Regions from separate parts of the Planifilum fulgidum genome, predicted to be linked through region 2. Evidence: predicted binding sites of a transcription regulator. Region 2 holds the regulator's gene; the other holds the start of a gene.
What was found. Region 2 encodes CtsR, which represses protease genes until heat stress. Its sites were predicted from a motif close to ATGGTCAATAAAGGTCAAACA; they were not measured.
Positions count from the first base shown of each region.

Region 1: clpP (ATP-dependent Clp endopeptidase proteolytic subunit ClpP) is a predicted target of CtsR. The motif match lies at 6,690-6,710, and genes of this name have one in related genera.

Region 1 covers NZ_FOOK01000010.1:9,605-18,619, forward strand. The annotation lists gene BM063_RS17230 (hypothetical protein) at 114-761, opposite strand; gene lpdD (prenylated flavin chaperone LpdD) at 1,039-1,392, shown strand; gene BM063_RS07415 (hemerythrin domain-containing protein) at 1,535-2,080, shown strand; gene BM063_RS07420 (Crp/Fnr family transcriptional regulator) at 2,137-2,844, opposite strand; gene BM063_RS07425 (YwiC-like family protein) at 3,009-3,746, shown strand; gene BM063_RS07430 (Crp/Fnr family transcriptional regulator) at 3,709-4,416, opposite strand; gene BM063_RS07435 (TIGR04053 family radical SAM/SPASM domain-containing protein) at 4,641-5,738, shown strand; gene clpP (ATP-dependent Clp endopeptidase proteolytic subunit ClpP) at 5,953-6,549, opposite strand; tRNA gene BM063_RS07445 (tRNA-Arg) at 6,769-6,843, opposite strand; gene rpoN (RNA polymerase factor sigma-54) at 7,261-8,652, shown strand; gene BM063_RS07455 (sugar-binding transcriptional regulator) at 8,849-9,015, shown strand, end outside.
Region 2 covers NZ_FOOK01000023.1:10,065-19,079, reverse strand. The annotation lists gene BM063_RS12345 (thiolase family protein) at 1-191, shown strand, start outside; gene BM063_RS12340 (CaiB/BaiF CoA transferase family protein) at 278-1,486, shown strand; gene BM063_RS12335 (acyl-CoA dehydrogenase family protein) at 1,483-2,625, shown strand; gene BM063_RS12330 (glycerophosphodiester phosphodiesterase) at 2,944-3,654, shown strand; gene BM063_RS12325 (HAD family hydrolase) at 3,886-4,578, shown strand; gene BM063_RS12320 (MgtC/SapB family protein) at 4,627-5,316, shown strand; gene BM063_RS12315 (CtsR family transcriptional regulator) at 5,559-6,029, shown strand; gene mcsA (protein-arginine kinase activator protein McsA) at 6,037-6,564, shown strand; gene mcsB (protein-arginine kinase McsB) at 6,564-7,640, shown strand; gene BM063_RS12300 (ATP-dependent Clp protease ATP-binding subunit) at 7,700-9,015, shown strand, end outside.

The DNA.
Region 1 (9,015 bases), on a different contig from region 2:
GACGGTGAAAGCGAATCAAGAGCAAGAGGTTGGATTATCGGTTGTTTGATGGGTGTCGGGATGGAAATCTATAAATATCAGAATCAAATTCCAATAATCATTTTAATATAGCGTCAAGTAAAAATCAACAATAAATACAGAATATTTATCGTGATCTTGCTGTAAAGCGTTAAAATAGAAAAGCTTCCGTTTTCGAGAATTTTATTCTGCCGCATTGCCGCGGGAAATGGGGGATCTGTAGATTTTAGAAAGTGACTGGGTTTTTGTGAAACAACGGTGAAATCCTTTGGCTGAGAAAAAACGGATTTTTTTCGTTTGTGAAAAAATCCGAGGGCGAAGGGGGATTCGCCGCAAAGTTTGCAGGAGCCGGCGGCTTCTGGGAGGTTATCCGGACAGGAGGGCGACCGCACCTTTTCGGCGCGATGGAAGGTGGATCGGGAAGGACAGATTCCCGCCTCTTTGACGGAAAACTCCGAAGCCGCTTTGCCGGCAGCGGGACGGTTTGCATGCCCCTTTTCGGGGGTTCCATCCGGATGCACGCCGTCAAAGTCCCGACGATGAGGGAACTTACTTAAGCAAAACGCGTTTTTTCCCCGCCTACGGCTTGCAGGCGGTGGTGAAGCCGTTGGAAGGGAAGACCCCGTCATCGCGCCCGTCCAAGTTGTCGGCGTGCCGTTCGTTCTGGATCGAGGGAAAGGCGCGGTCCGCAGGCAAGGCGGAGGAATGACCGCTTTTCGGTTCTTCGCCGGGCGGACGGCCACCGATTCATAACCCCGCCATCCCTCGACAAGGAGGGCGGTGAAACGGACGGTGGGCTGACGATCAAAATCTGCTACAGCAGTTTCAGGTTTTCGGGGTGGCGTGCGGATCTTCGGTTTCCCCCCGTCTTTCCTTGGTTTTGGGGCGATTGGATTTGACATTGGTTGTTCAACAAATGCGCTCCTCAATTTGACACAATTCACAGGCGGGTTTGTTGGTGCCTTTACCATGGAGAAGGCGGCAGGCCGAGAGGAGGGGGATGGGCGGGAGGTGATGGGGGTGTCGATTCGCCCGATTCGCATTCGCCTGCGCGCCGTGCCGATGGGGGACGATCTCGCCCTGTTGATCAGCGGCGGGCGGGAGCATATCGGAGCGGTGGCCACGGCGTATCGGGAAGGCGACGGAGTCAAGGTGGAAACGCACGTCCTTCCGGGGCACCGGGAGGGGGAGTTGGCGGCGGAGACGGCCCGCCTGGCGGCCTTATCCCTGAACTGCACCGTTACCGTGGCCATGGGGATTCATCAGGACGAGGCGACGAGGGAGGAAATCGACCACATCGTCGGGACGGTGCGCCGGCTGGTGGAAAAGGAGCTGGGGCGCAGGGGATTTAGGGACGCGGAAAGCCGTTCATGACGACCGGGCAAGCGGTGCCGGTTTTTCCCGGAGAAAAGGCGGGCCGTCCTTTTCGAACCCGGCGGATTTGTGTGATGTCCGTCACGTTTTTGAAGGTGCCTCCTTCCTAAAATAAAGGCAAACGGACAAGGAGGGAAGGGTGATGGACATCGGACCCGGCTGCGGGATGACGGGGTTCGCCGGCGCTTCCGGTCCCCTCTGCACAGGTTTGGAACGGTTGAAGGGAGAACATCCGCCGCTATTGAAGCGGATGGAGGAGTTGGCGGAATCGGCGCGGGGGATTGCCGCGGATGCCGGAGGCGGAAGGTGGAAGGAGGCCCTGCGCTTCCTGGAGGAAAAGGTTCGCTCCTTCACGGCCGATTTGGATCTCCACTCAAGGCGGGAGGAAGAGGTTCTCTTTCCGATGATGGCCCAATATATCGGACGGGAGACGGGACCCATCGCGGTGATGGAGTACGAACACGAACAAGCCAAGGCACGCCTGTCCGCGTTCCTCTCCGAAGTGGAGCGGCTTGACGGTTCCGCCGGGGCGGGGGACGCCCGGAGGATCGCCGGCGAGGTGGAGGCGGCCGTGCGGATTTTAATGGATCATTTTATGAAGGAGGAAAACGTGCTCTTTCCGATGGCGGAGCGCATCCTGTCCGAGGCGGAAAAGGAAGAGCTGATGGAGAGGATTCAGGCGATTTGACCGAAAGCAGGCGGCGCATCCCGCCGGGGGTGCGCCGCCTGCCATTGACGGGGCAGTCAGAGGACGCACACGTTGCCGGGGCAGCGGCCGTCACAGTGGCAAAACTCTCGGAGTCGGTTTAAATCGTGGATGATCAGCCTGCCGGACCGCATGCTGAGGATGTTTTCCCTTTTCATCCTGCTCAGCATGCGGTTGACGCTTTCCCGGGTGGCGCCGATGAAGTTGGCGAGATCCTGATTGGTCAGCCGCGTGGGGATCAGGATGCCCTCCTCGGTCTCTCTGCCGCAGGTGTTGCAGAGGCGGATCAGGGTGGAAGCGAGCGCCCCGGTTTTGCCGTACACCAGAAGATCGCGCACCTTGGTTTCCAGTATCCGCTGGTTGACGGAGAGCCATTGGATGAACCGGAGGGCCAAATCGGGGTGGCGGAGCATCAGCGCCTCCAGCTCTTCCTTGCGAATGACGCCGAGGAGCGCATCCGTCAAGGTGACGGCGTTGCTCCACTGAAAGGGGGGCGAGAGTGTGCAGGGGTCGCCGACCATGTCGCCGGCGTACTTGAGGGAGAGGGCGATTTCCTCCCCGCTTTCGGTGTTGTTGAAAATCTTGACGATCCCCTCGTGGATGAAGTAGAGGTAATCGGCCTGTTCCTTGTCCTGGAACAGATTGGTGCCGCTTTGCACCCTCTTGGGGGTCATCAGGGAACTCAGCCGCTTCAGCTGCTCCGGTTGGAAATAGTCGACAAACCGACGGGCGGACAGAGCGGTCATGTGGAACCCTCCTCTCCGGCATTTTGCGCGTGGAGAAATTTGATGAAGGTTTTGCGAAACTGTGATATTTGTCACGATCAAGGAACAGGTCCTGGGGTACGATGGGAAACAGAACGGACCCTGCGGCACGGCGAATGCACATTTTGGGGACTGGGGGTTTTATGATGAAACCGATTCTTCCGAGGGAACACGGCGGATGGGCCATGGTATCCGTTCCCTTTCTTCTGGGCATGTTCGTGGGTGGGCCCCAGTGGATGCATCTCCCGCTGTTTTTCGGTTGGTTGTTGTTTTACTTGGCGGCCTACCCCTTCCGCCTGGCGCTGATGCGGCGGAAAGATCGGCGGGACTTTGTCCGCTGGGCGCTGATTTATTGGGCTCTGGGGATGGTTTTTCTGATTCCCCCGCTCGTCTCGGAGCCGTCGCTGCTCTGGGCGGGGCCCGTGTTGGTCGCGCTGTTTTGCGTCAACGGGTGGTATGCGTCCCGGCGCAACGAGCGTTCCTTCATCAACGACCTGTGCGCCATTCTCGCCTTTTCGGTCGGCGGCGCGGCTTCCTATGTGGTCGGGGCGGGGACGTGGGACGCCATGACTCTCTGGGTCGCGGTGACGTGTGTCCTGTACTTTTTGGGGAGCGTCTTTTTTGTCAAGTCGGTGTTTCGGGAGCGCAAGAACGCGGGTTGGTTGAACGCCTCAAAGGGTTACCACCTGTCGCTTTTGATCTTTGCGGCCCTCCTGGAACCCTGGTTTGTCCTTCCCTATGCTTTCCCGACCGTCAGGGCCTTTGCGTGGGGCGGCAAAGCGATCCGGCCGGTCAAGGCGGGAGTCATCGAAATCGTCGGCTCCGTCCTTTTCCTCGCGTTTTCCGTCATCGCCTTTTTCGCCACTCGTCCGCCCACGATTTGAGGGCTTCCACATCCTTGAGAACGATAAGGTTTCGGTTCATCTCCAACACGCCGCGGCGGCGAAGGTCGTTGAGCATGCGGTTGACGCTCTCGCGGGTGGTTCCCGCCATGGCGGCCAGATCCTGGTGCGTGACGGGAAGATGAAGCACCACCGCCCCGTCCCGGTCGGTTCCGTGGGCTTCGGCCAGACGCAGGAGGATGGAGCAGATGCGGTGGCGCACATCCTGAAAGGTGAGTTCCTGCAGCTTTTCCTGCAGTTCGCGGATTTTCGCCCCCATAACCCGCAGCACCTTCACCGCGATGGTGGGCGTGGACAGCAAAAGTTGCTCGAAGGAATGAATGGGAATCGCGAAAACGCGGGTGGGTTTGACGGTTTCGGCGTTGGCGGGGTAGGGACTCTGGTCGAAGAAGCCCGTGTGGGGAAACATGTCCCCCTTCGTCAGCAGGGAGACGATCTGTTCGTTTCCGTTGGCATCCACCTTGAAGGCCTTGACGAGTCCGTCGACGATGAAGTAGACGGCTTCGCGCGGGCTTCCCTCCGCGAAGATGAGGTTTTTTTTCGGAAAGGAGCGCGGGATGGCGATGGCGGCGATCCGCTTCAGTTCCTCGTCGGTAAGGTCGCGAAACAGCGGCACGTTCCGGAGAAGAGGGATCAGTTGAGACACGTCCATCACCCCGATGAAACAGATTTGGGCAGGGGGCAACGCTCGGCGTCGAAGGATTTTGGCTGAAGGGCAGATGTCCGTTCATGGCGAGGTGCTTGGTTTCATTGTACCCCAACCCTCCGGGGGAGAGTGTGACGAACTTCATACCGCATTTCCAAAGACTTTGTTACGTTGTGAACAAACAGGGTTTTCTTGCCGCGGCGCCGTTATCCCTTTAAAGGAGGAAGCCGTTGATGGATTTTCAGCAATCCCCCTTTTTGGTCATTTGGGAAGTGACCCGTGCCTGCGCCCTCAAATGCCTTCACTGCCGGGCGGAGGCGCAATATCGCCGCGATCCCCGCGAGCTGACGACGGAAGAGGGGAAAGCCCTGATCCGGGAAATTCGCGATTTGGGCGCTCCCTTGCTGGTCTTCACCGGCGGCGATCCGCTGATGCGGGAGGACCTCTTTGAGCTGGCCGAATACGCCAAAGGACAAGGACTGATCGTTTCGCTCACGCCCAGCGCCACTCCGCGGGTGACGGAGAAGGCGATGCGCCGGGCCATGGAGGTGGGGCTCGACCGGTGGGCCTTCAGTCTCGACGGATCGACAGCGGCGATCCATGACGCTTTCCGCGGCACCTCCGGGTCCTACGATTTGACCATGCGCGCCATCGGCATGTTGCGCAAACTGGGGATGCCGCTGCAGATCAACACCACCGTCAGCCGGTACAATCTCGCCGATCTGCCCAACATCGCCCGTTTGCTCGAAGGAATGGGCATCGTGCTTTGGAGCGTTTTTTTCCTCGTGCCCACCGGCCGCGGCAAGGCGGATGACATGATCACCGCCGACGAGCATGAGCGGGTTTTCCACTGGCTGGCCGATCTTTCCGAGCGCGTTTCCTTCGACATCAAGACGACGGAGGCTCCCCCCTACCGCCGGGTGGTGATGCAGCGGGGAAAAGGCCAAGTTTTCGGAGCATCCGACGTTCCCCCGTGGGCGGCGGGGCGTCAGCGGCAACTGCGGGCGCCGCGCGCCGTCAACGACGGCAATGGATTCGCCTTCGTTTCCCACATCGGCGACGTGTATCCCAGCGGTTTTTTGCCGATCGCCTGCGGGAACGTGCGGGAGCGCTCCCTATCGGAGATCTATCGGAAGCACCCGACCTTTGTCGCCCTGCGCGACCCGGAGCGGCTGAAGGGGAAATGCGGGGTGTGCGAGTTCCGTTTCGTCTGCGGAGGCTCCCGGGCCCGTGCCTACGCCGTGACCGGCGATCCCCTGGAAAGCGATCCGACATGCGCCTATGTGCCCCGGCGATGGTCGCGGCGGGCGGCGGTGGATTCCCCCTGAACAACCTCCTCTGCCTGTGCCGTCATGCCGGGTGCGGGGCCGACCGCGTTCCGCCGAGGCCGATCGGGGCCTCGTTTCGGGCGGAGGCCGGTTTCCGATCGCCATCCTGGCGGGGACGGGGTGAGGGCATTCTTGATGAACGCCTGGAAGAAAGACCTTTGGCATCAGAAAACCCGGCCGTGAACGGCCGGGTTTGGAGCGCCATCCAGGGTGATCACGGGCGCTTCGGGGGATGGTCGAGCACCTTGTCGATGATTCCGTATTCCTTGGCTTCCTCGGCGGTCATGAAATAATCGCGGTCCGTGTCCTTTTCGATTTTTTCCAGCGGCTGGCCGGTGTGTTCGGACAGCAGCCTGTTCAGTCGATCCCGCAGCCGAAGGATCCGCTTGGCCCGGATCTCGATGTCCGTGGCCTGTCCCTCCGCCCCGCCCAGGGGCTGGTGAATCATCACTTCGCTGTTGGGAAGGGCAAAGCGTTTTCCCTTGGCACCTGCGGAGAGCAGGAAGGCCCCCATGGAAGCGGCCAAACCGACGCAGATGGTTTGCACGTCGGGTTTGACATGTTGCATCGTGTCGTAGATGGCCATGCCCGCGCTGATGGATCCGCCGGGGGAGTTGATGTACAGATAGATGTCCTTGTTCGGATCTTCGGCGGCCAAAAAGAGGAGCTGGGCAACCACGAGGTTGGCCACCTGGTCGTTGATGGGGGTGCCCAAGAGAATGATCCGGTCCTTGAGAAGACGGGAGTAGATATCGTAGGATCGTTCGCCGCGACTGGTTTGTTCAATGACGATGGGAATCAGTGTAGACATGGGTTGCTTCCTCCTTGGGGTGAAGTGAGGCTGAGACAAACCCTGCGCGTAAGGGGATGCCCTTCGCCCGCCCCGTCCGGGGCGTCGATCGGGTAGCTTTTTTCCCGCTTTGTCATCGCCTCACTATCATCATATCGCTAAAGATCAAAAAAGGTCAAGATTCAATGAAACAAAAAGACAAGCGGCAGCCGATCGATCGGCTGCTGCTTTGCTCCAATGTGGTGCGCCTACCAGGATTCGAACCTGGGCACCTGGTTCCGGAGACCAGCGCTCTATCCCCTGAGCTATAGGCGCATGCCGTAACCTTTGACGGGTAACATTATAGCGGATCTCGGGAGAAAATGCAAGGGGAAATTTATTGCCGGGAGAATTCCCCCTGCCATGTATTATTTTATCCAACCTCGCCCTTTTCATCAAGGGGTTCCGGGGAGGCTTCCGCCGGCGGGGTTCATCGGTGGACGGTCCGCCGGGGCGAAAAGGCGTTTCAGAAGAATCGGCGGGGGAATGTGACGGTTTTTGTGGTAAAATGAAAGATGAAACGCACAGCGGACCCGCGGTTTCCGGCCGGCGGCGCCGAAGAATGTGGACATGGCCGCCCGGCTTCATCCCGGGGAATTTCAGCGGCGGGATTTTTCCTCAAGTCGAAAAAGAGCGAATAATCAATCCGGATGTCGGTTGAACGGATGCCGAACTCGCGCGGAGGTGGGAAAGGTGGCCTTGCAAATCAGTTACGGTCTGATTCAGGAGCAACGGATGAAACTGGTGATGACGCCGGAACTGCGGCAGGCGATCCAGTTGCTCCAGCTCTCCGCGGCGGATTTGGAGCAGTATATTCAGGAGCAGTTGGCGGAAAATCCGGTGTTGGAAATTGCCGAATCGGGCGAAGAAGGGGGAGGGGAGGCGGACATTTCCCTGCTGAACGCCGATCCGGCGGAATGGATGGCGTACGTCCGGGACGGCGGGAGGAGGGAACGGGGAGTCTCCGATGGGGAGGCGGAAAGGTTTTCCTTCGAAAATTTGGCGGCTCCGTCGGAGTCTCTGGCGGAGGCGTTGGAGTTCCAGCTTCGCTTCCTGCCGCTGGACTCCGTCACCCGGACCCTGTGCCTCCACTTGATCGGAAATCTGGACGACAGCGGGTATCTGAGGATCGATGCCGCTTCCCTGTGTAAACGCTTTAATGTGGACTTGCAGGCCTTTGATCGGGCTCTCAAGGTGCTTCAATCCCTGGAACCGGCGGGGGTGGGCGCCCGTTCCCTGTCGGAGTGTCTTCGGCTTCAGTTGCTGCGGGAGGATCCCCCGGACGAGGTGGCCCTCAGGATCGCCGAAAGCCACCTTCCCGACGTGGCGGAGGGACGGATTCGCAAGATCGCCCGTCAATTGGGCTGTGATATTCGGCGTGTGCAAGAGGCGATCGACCGGTTGAAGCGCCTGAATCCCCGGCCGGGAATGGCCTATGCCTCCTCCGCACCCCATTATGTGTTGCCGGATGTCTGCGTGGAGCGGGTGAACGGAGAATACGTGGTCCTGGTCAATGAGGGGTTTTTGCCCCGTCTCACCGTGAACGACCGGTATCAGCGCATGCTGGCGGACGGCGGGGAGCAGGCCCGCCAGGCGGCGGACTATCTTAGGAACTGGTTTCAGTCGGCGGTTTGGCTCGTCCGGGGGATCGAGCAGCGGCGTCAAACCCTGTACCGGGTGACCCAGGTGATCGTTGAGAAGCAGCGGGCCTTTTTGGATCACGGCGTGGACTGCCTGAAACCGCTCACCCTGCGGGAAGTGGCGGAGGAGCTGGGAATGCACGAGTCCACCGTGAGCCGTGCCACCCAAAACAAGTACGTGCAAACCCCGCGCGGCCTCTTTTCCTTCCGGTATTTCTTCCCTTCCGGCGTCGACTCCAGCTCGGGCGGCGCGTCGGCCAAAAGCGTGAAAAAGCGCATTTCGGAATGGATTTCGGGGGAAGATAAACAAAAACCCCTGTCGGATCAACAGATCGCCGACCTTCTCCGCGCAGAAGGGATTCGGATCTCCCGCCGGACCGTGGCCAAATACCGGGAAGAGCTCGGGATTCCCTCCTCGATGGCCCGGCGGAGGTACGACGGTTGATCGCCCCGTCATCCGGTTTGTGACAATTCGGGGAACCTTTGTCCGGGAAGCGGCACCGGCGCTTTTCCGCACCTTGTCAGCTCTGGGGCCATCGGCTACAATGAAAGTGGAGCCGCGATTCCTTTTCTTTTGCCCTTGTTGGGACGTATTTTGTTATACAGGGACATGAATTGTCCCGATATGAAAAGGTGAGATGATGAAGTCGCTGTTGGATCTGCAAAAAAAATTGTTGCCCGACATGCTGGAGGTGATGCGCAAGCGTTATGAAACGCTTCGGCACCTGCAGCTGATGCAGCCGGTGGGACGACGGAGTCTTGCGGCGGCCATGGGAACGACGGAACGAATCCTGCGGGCGGAGGTGGA
Region 2 (9,015 bases):
GGGCCCCCTGGGAGAAGGTGAACGTCAACGGCGGAGCGATCGCCCTGGGCCATCCGCTGGGGGCGAGCGGCGCCCGCATCACCGCCACGCTTTTGCACGAAATGGAGCGGCGCAAAGCCCGTTATGGATTGATGACCATGTGCATCGGCTTCGGCATGGCGATCGCCACCATCATCGAGCGGGAAGGGTGATCGGTGAAAGAAGCGGGCCTTTCCACCGAGGGCCCGCTTTTTTCCTTTCAAGGATGTAAACGCTTTCCCGAAAAGGAGTGGAGGTAGTGGAATTCCGACGGCAGGATTTTCTCAAGGGGATGAAGGTGCTGGATTTCTCCCGCTACCTTCCCGGGCCCTTTGCCACCATGCGCCTGGCCGACATGGGGGCGGACGTGATCAAGGTGGAGGATCCCCACATCGGCGATCCGGCCCGCCATTTGCCCCCCCTTGCCGAGGAAACGGGTCGGCTCTTTCTTCTCCTGAACCGGAACAAGCGGAGCCTGGCGATCGACGTGAAGACGGAGGCGGGACGAGAGATCCTTCATCGCCTGATACCGAAGGTGGACGTGGTGGTGGAGAGCTTCCGGCCGGGCGTGATGGCCCGGTTCGGCCTGGATGCGGAGACGCTCCGCAAGATCCATCCCGGCCTGATCTACTGTTCCCTCACCGGATACGGCCAGCATGGCCCGATGGCTTCCCGGGCGGGCCACGACATCAATTACGCGGCCGTAACCGGTCTGTTGGACGGAATCGGAACGTATGGAGGTCCGCCGTCGATCCCCACGGTCCAGGTGGCCGACCTGGCCGGAGGCATGGCGGCCGTCGAACAGATCCTCGCCGCCTGGGTCCGCCGCCTGCGCACCGGCGAAGGGGCGGTCCTGGACGTGTCCATGACGGATGTTTTGCACAGCTGGCAGGTTTTTCCCCTCGCGTTGGAACAAAGCGGTGAGAAGGTCACCCGGGGCTCCCACCTTTTGTGCGGGGCGATGACCGCCTACCATGTGTATGAAACGGCGGACGGCCGTTACGTCGCCCTGGGGGCGCTGGAGCCCAAGTTTTGGAATCGTTTTTGCGACGCGGTGGGCCGTCCGGAATGGCGGGACCGGGGCTTTTCGCCCCCCGATGACCCGAGCGGATTGTACCGGGAAGTGGCGGAACTGTTTCGGAGCCGAAATTTGGAAGAGTGGGTCCGCATCGGCGAGGAGGCCGACTGCTGTCTCACGCCGGTCCTCACCCTTTCCGAAGCCGTCCGCTCCGCCCAGGCCCGGGAGCGGGAGAACTTTTTCGCGCTGGATCATCCGACGGAGGGATTTCAGGTGATGCCCAACAGCGGGTTTTTGTCCTCCCGCGACAAGCGGGAGGGAAATCCCGTGACGCCGGCTCCCCGGCGGGGGGAACACACCGTCGAAATTCTCCAGGAGATGGGCTTTCGCCGGGAGGAAATCGACCGCTTTATGGAGGAAGGCATCGTGGAGGGAGGAAAATCCCCATGATTTCCTTTCAGATGACGGATGAGCAGCGTCAAATGCAGCGGCTGGCCCGCCGGTTCGCCGAAGAGGAGATGCGGCCGGTGGCCCCCGAGTGCGACGAGCAGGAACGCTTTCCCCGGGAGGTGTACGAAAAGGCCCACCGGGCCGGCCTCATCACCTACCGGTTTCCGGAGGAATACCTGGGAGGGGGCGTCGACAGCCTCCTCACCTCCTGCATCATCTCGGAGGAGTTGTTCTGGGGATGCGCCGGGATGGCCACTTCCTTCGGCGTGACCGCCCTGGCCGCCGGGCTGATCCACTGGTTCGGGACGGAGGAGCAGAAGCGAAGGTGGCTCACTTTCCTGTGCGATCCGAAGCAGGCCCGCCTCGGGGCCGTCTGCCTCACCGAGCCGGGGGCCGGCTCCGATTTCGGCGCCATCCGGACCCGGGCGATCCGGCGGGGGGACGAATGGGTCATAAATGGCCGGAAGTGCTTCATCACCAACGGGGGAATCGCCGATCTGTACCTGGTTTTCGCCAAAACGAAGCCGGAGGACGGCCACAACGGGGTTTCCCTCTTTCTCGTCCCGAAGGACGCGCCGGGCATTTCCGGGGGAAAAAAGGAGCGCAAGATGGGGCAGCGGGCTTCCCATACCGGCGACGTCATCTTTGAAGATTGCCGGATTCCCGCCGAATTCCTGGTGGGCGAGGAAAACCGGGGCTTTTTCTACGCGATGAAGATGCTGGAGCACTCCCGGCCCATCGTGGGGGCGGCGGCGGTGGGAGTGGCCCGGGCGGCCTACGAATACGCCCTGGATTACGCCAAGCGGCGCGTCCAGTTCGGCAGGCCCATTTTCCACCACCAGTCGATCTCCTTCATGCTCGCCGACATGCGCACCAAGATCGACGCCGCCCGGTTTCTGGTGTGGCGGGCCGCCGAGCTGGCGGACCGGGGCGAGTCCTGCGCCCTGGAGGGAAGCATGGCCAAGGCCTACGCCGCGGAGATGGCGATGGAGGTCACCACCCAGGCGGTGCAGATCCTCGGGGGATATGGCTACATGCGGGACTTCCCGGTGGAGAAGTGGATGCGCGACGCCAAGGTGCTCAGCATTTACGAGGGGACGACCCAGATCCAGAAGCTGGTCATGAGCCGTTTGATGTGAGGGAAGGGACGCCTTTTCTCCTGCGGAAGAATTTCTGACGTCCCGTGGCGGAAATATGCGCCGGAGATCCCGGCCGCCCGGCGGCCGGGCACATTTTTTCGGGCATCCCGCAGCCGGAGGGAAGAGAGAGTTTTCCTTTTCCGCAAAAGGGGAAAGAATCATGTAATCAACTTATTTCCCTATTTTTCGATGGGCAAACAGTCCATTGGATCCGGAAGTTGCACCTCTTTCCGCCGGCGTCTTTCCCCTTTTGTTTCATGGTCCGTTCTTCTCTATAATGAAATTGCGCACGTTTTCCATCAGAAAGGAGCATTTTTTGTGAAAATAAGAGGCGTGGCACACCGGGGCTATCCCCTGCGATATCCGGAAAACACCATGTCTTCGTTTCAAGCCGCCTATGATCTCGGATTCACCCATCTTGAGATGGACGTCCATCTGAGCAAAGACGGTATTCCCGTCCTGATGCATGACCCGACAATCGACCGCATGACCGACGGGGAGGGCTGGATCAAGGATTACACTTTGGAGGAATTGAAACGGTTCCGCGTGGGGAGAAATGAAACGATTCCCACTTTGGAAGAGGCCCTGTTGTTTGCCAAAGGCAAAATGACCGTGAAAGTGGAGTTGAAGCAACTGGGAAACCTGTATCCGGGGATGGAGGAGACCGTGCTGGAGGTCCTCAAAAAAACGGACATGTTGGACCAGGTCTTCATTTCCTCCTTCAATCATTACGCCATCGCCAACATGCGCAAACTATCAAGCGAAGTGGAATTGGGGCTGATTCAATGGGGATCCACCCCCACTGTCTTTCCCTTTATGGAGGAGATCCGTGCCCGCTACCTGTCCCTCAGGGTCGAATATCTCACGGATGACTTCGTGGAGCGTTGCCGGAGGTCGGACATCCAGCTGATTGTGTGGCCGGTCAATCTAGAATGGCAGTTTGACAAGGCGGCACGATATCCTTCCGTGTTGTGCGTGACCGATAATTTGGAGCATTTCAAGGAAATGTATGAACAGCGATTTCAATAGAAGCGGATCGCCCGGCGCGATCCGGCTTTGAAAGGGATCTGCCGAACGGACCGGGAGACTGCTGAGGATCCTCGGCCTCCGGAGCGGAAAAGCTTCGGCGGATCCTTTTTTTCGAAGGGGGCTCTTTCCGTCGAGGGCGGAGGAAGGCTTTTGCCGCCGTTTTCGCGAAAAGGGGCGATCGCCCCGCGGGATCAAAGCCCCGCATCATCCGGAGGAAAAGGAGTCGAAAACGTGTGCTGCAGCGAGAAAACCGCGATATTTGACATGGATGGGACGCTGTTTCAATCGGAAACGGTGGCCTTGCCCGCTTTCCGCCGGGCTTTCATGCGGCTGAGGGAGGAGGGGCTTTACCGGGGGGATCCCCCGTCCGACGGGGAGATCCAATCGGTGTTCGGAATGACCCAGGAGGAAATCTGGTCCCGCCTGTTGCCGGAGGCGGACGAGGGGACGAGGAAAAGGGCCGACCGCTGGACCCTGGAGGAGGAGCTGGCCGGTTTGCGGCGGGGAGAAGGCCGGCTGTATCCCGGGGTGGCCGAAACTTTGCGCCGCCTGAAGGCGGAAGGGTGGCGGCTGTTTATCGCCAGCAACGGGCTTCGCTCCTATCTCGACGGCGTGCTGGAAACCTTTCGCCTCAGCCCGCTCTTTACCGGCGTTTACGGGGCGGGGGACCACGGAACGGAAACCAAGGAAGAACTGGTGCGCATGTTGATGGAAGAGCACGGGGTCACCGGCGGGTTCATGGTGGGGGATCGGAAATCCGACGTCCGGGCGGGCAAGGCCAACGGCCTGAAGGTGATCGGTTGTCGTTATCCCGGATTCACCCGGTTCGGCCGGGAGGATGAATTGAAGGATGCCGATGTTGTGGTGGACCGGTTCCCGGACATTTTACCCGTCTTGTTGAACCGTTGCGGAGATCCATCCTGATTTTCGCCGAGGGGACCGGTGAAGAATTGGGAACAAGGCGGTGACAAAATGAACAGCGTGTGGACCCTTCCCTATTGGGAGACGGCCTTTCGTCTGTTCATGGCGGCGGTGCTCGGCGGTCTGATCGGCTGGGAACGGGAGAGGGATGCGCATCCGGCCGGTTTTCGGACGCACATTCTCGTCTGCCTCGGATCGGCGTTGATCATGCTGATCTCCATTTACGGATTTTCCGATTTCATTAAGGAGGAAAACGTGCGGGCCGATCCCGCCCGGCTGGCCGCCCAGGTGGTGAGCGGAATCGGCTTTTTGGGGGCGGGAACGATCCTCCGGCACGGGTTGACGGTGAGCGGGCTGACGACGGCGGCCTCGCTCTGGGTGGTGGCCGGCATCGGTCTGGCCGTTGGGGCCGGATACATGTTCGGCGCGGTGTTGACCACCATCCTGGCCCTGGTGAGCCTGGAGCTGTTGAACCGGATGGAAAGGCTTGTGGTCGGGCGCCGCCGTCTTGCAAAGATCGTGGTCACGGTCAAGGACGAGCCGGGAAAATTGGGAGAGCTCGCGTCCGTTTTGAGGGAAATCGGCGCCGGCATTCGCAAGGTGACCATCGATGAGGAAGATCCGGGGGATGGACGGATCAAGATCTCCTTCACGATCCGCCTTTCGGAGGAGATCTCCACGACGCGGATCGTGGAGGAGGTGCGCCGTGTAAAAGGCGTCAAAGGCGTGCGCACCGGATGAAAAAGCGGCGGGTGTGTGCCCCGCCGCTTTTTGCGTCTCTACCGGAAATCGGTTTCGCTGTATGAAAGCAACCCGGCGGCGGAACACTGGTAATGAAAGGACCGATGGGAGATCGTAACGGGAGGTTTCCTGAAAGCAGGGTCCACGCGCATTTTTTCAGAAAACCCCTTGCATTTCCCGCGGAGGGATATATAATAGAAAGTGAAGGTCAAAGTTAGTCAAAGTCAACAGGGGGTTGTTCGATGCCCAGCATTTCGGATATCATCGAGCACCACTTGAAGAAGATCCTCGACCAGAGCCGGTCCGGGATCATCGAGATCAAGCGGAGCGAGCTGGCGGACCGGTTTCAGTGCGTTCCTTCGCAGATCAACTATGTGATTAGCACCCGTTTTACAGTGGAAAAAGGGTATATAGTGGAGAGCAAACGGGGGGGCGGCGGCTACATCCGGATTCGCAGGGTGCGGCTGGCTTCCCCGGGGAGCGTCTACGATGTCCTCCTGCGCCAAATCGGCGAGTCGATCAGCCAGTCCCAGGCGGAGGACATCATCGATCGGCTTCGGGAGGAGGAGTTGATGACGCCCCGGGAGGCCCGACTGATGCGGCGCATCATCGCCCGCGACGTCATGCAGCTGCCGGTGCCTCTAAGGGATCAGGTTCGTGCCCGGATCATGCGCGCAATGGTAACCATCCTATTCGCGGGAAAAGGAGAGTGACGCCGCCATGTTATGCGAAGAGTGCGGCAAGCGGATGGCCACCCTGCATTTCACGAAAATCATCAACGGCGAGAAGACGGAGTATCACCTGTGTGAAGTGTGCGCCAAGGAAAAAGGGGAGAAATTTACCGGTCTGGACACCGGATTCAGCTTTCAGGATTTGTTGTCGGGTCTTCTCAATCCCGACCTCTCCCAGGGGAACCGGCCGGAATGGGTTCAGTCCACCGGACTTCGCTGTCCGACGTGCGGTCTGACCTACGGGCAATTTGCCAAGATGGGCCGTTTTGGATGCATGGATTGTTACCGGACCTTCAAGGATCGGCTGGATCCCCTGTTCCGCCGGGTTCACGGGCACACCTCCCATCGGGGGAAGGTTCCGGAGCGAACCGGTGGAAAGTTGAAGATCCATCGGGAGATCGAGCGGCTCAAGGAGGAACTTTCCCGGCGCGTTCAAGCCGAGGAATTTGAGGAAGCGGCCCGCCTGCGCGACCGGATTCGGGAACTGCAGGGAAAACTGGAAAGTCAGGGAGGTTGATGCGCGTGTCCCATCGTTATGTCCGAAATTCCGTCAGCGAATGGATGCGAGGAAAAGGCCCCCAATCCGACATCGTCATCAGCAGCCGGGTCCGGATTGCGCGCAACTTGGCCGACCTTCCCTTTCCCACCGTTGCCGACGAGTACCAAGCCAAGGAAGTGCTCAAGCGGGTGGAGCAGGTCTTTCGCCGGGGACGGGACAATCCCGTCTTCAGCGACGCGCAATGGATTTCCATGGCGGATCTGACCGATTTGGAAAAACGCGTGCTGGTGGAAAAGCATCTGATCAGCCTCAACATGGCGGAGGAATCCCGCCACGGCGCCGTGATCCTGAGCGGCAACGAGGCCGTCAGCATCATGGTGAATGAGGAGGATCACCTGCGCATCCAGTGCCTGTTTCCGGGCTTCCAGCTGGTGGACGCCTGGCGGCTGGCCGATCAGCTGGATGATTGGTTCGAAAAGCGCCTCAACTACGCCTTTGATGAGAAATGCGGTTTTTTGACCAGTTGTCCCACCAACGTCGGGACGGGAATCCGCGCTTCGGTGATGGTGCATCTGCCGGCGCTGGCCATGGCGGAACAGCTGAACCGGCTCCTGCCGGCCATCACCCAGGTGGGTCTGGCGGTGCGGGGAATTTACGGAGAGGGCAGCGAGGCCCTCGGAAACCTGTACCAGGTATCCAACCAGGTCACCCTGGGGCTGACGGAGGATGAAATTCTCGACAAGTTGCAGGGAGTCGTGCAGCAACTGATCCAGCATGAGAAAAACGCCCGGGCCCATCTGATGGAAATCTCCCCCATCCAACTGGAGGACCGGGTGTACCGTTCCTACGGCATTTTGACCAACGCCCGCGTCATCGATTCCAAGGAGGCGATGAGCCGGCTGTCGGATGTGCGGCTGGGAATTGATCTCGGACTGATCCGCGATGTGTCGGCCCACGTGATGAATGAACTGATGGTGATCACACAGCCGGGATTTTTGCAGCATCAGGCGGGGCAGATTCTCACACCGGAAGAGCGCGACAAGCGGCGAGCCGCGCTGATTCGCGAACGGTTGGCGCAGGAAAGGCGGTTTTGAAAGGTTCTAAACCAGGCTGAGGAGTCGGAACCAATCCTTTCGAGCGAGGTGTTGAGATGATGATGTTTGGCCGGTTTACCGAACGGGCGCAAAAAGTGCTGGCCCTGGCCCAGGAGGAAGCGGTCCGGCTGGGACACAGCAACATCGGAACGGAGCACATTTTGCTGGGACTTGTCCGGGAGGGAGAGGGCATCGCGGCGAAGGCCCTGATCGGATTGGGACTGGGTCTGGAGAAGATCCAGAAGGAAGTGGAATCCCTGATCGGCCGCGGGCAGGGACATCCCATCAACATCGCCTACACCCCCCGGGCCAAAAAAGTGATCGAATTGTCGATGGATGAGGCGCGCAAGCTGGGGCACACCTACGTGGGCACCGAGCACATCCTGCTCGGGTTGATCCGGGAAGGTGAAGGGGTGGCGGCCCGGGTCCTGAACAACCTGGGCGTCAGTCTCAACAAAGCGCGGCAGCAGGTGCTGCAGCTTTTGGGCAGCAGCGAGGCGATCTCGCCCCATCAAGGCGGCAGCGCCGCCAACACCCCCACCCTGGACAGCCTCGCGCGGGATTTGACGGCGGCCGCCCGGGAAGGGAAACTGGATCCGGTGATCGGCCGGAGCAAGGAGATCGAGCGGGTGATCCAGGTCCTTTCCCGCCGGACCAAAAACAATCCCGTCCTGATCGGGGAACCGGGGGTCGGGAAGACGGCCATCGCCGAGGGCCTGGCCCAGCGGATCGTCGACGGGGAGATTCCCGAAACCCTTCGGGGCAAACGGGTGATGACCCTCGATATGGGAACCGTGGTGGCGGGGACCAAGTACCGCGGGGAATTTGAGGACCGCCTGAAAAAGATCATGGATGAGATCCGCCAGGCGGGCAACATCATCCTGTTCATCGACGAGCTGCACACGCTGATCGGGGCCGGTGGAGCCGAGGGGGCCATCGACGCCTCCAACATCCTGAAGCCGGCTCTGGCCCGGGGCGAGCTGCAGTGCGTGGGCGCCACCACCCTGGATGAATACCGGAAATACATCGAGAAGGATGCCGCCCTGGAGCGCCGGTTCCAGCCGATCGTCGTCGATGAGCCCACCCCCGAGGAAGCGATCCTCATCCTGAAGGGGCTTCGGGATCGCTATGAGGCGCATCACCGGGTGAAAATCACCGACGAGGCGATCATCCAGGCGGTTCGGCTGTCGGACCGGTATATCACGGACCGCTATCTCCCCGATAAGGCGATCGACCTGATTGACGAAGCAGCCTCCAAAGTGCGCCTCCGCTCCTATACGGTTCCCCCGGAGCTGAAGGAACTGGAGCAAAAGCTGGAGGCCATCAAAAAGGAAAAGGACGCCGCGGTGCAAAGCCAGGAGTTTGAAAAGGCGGC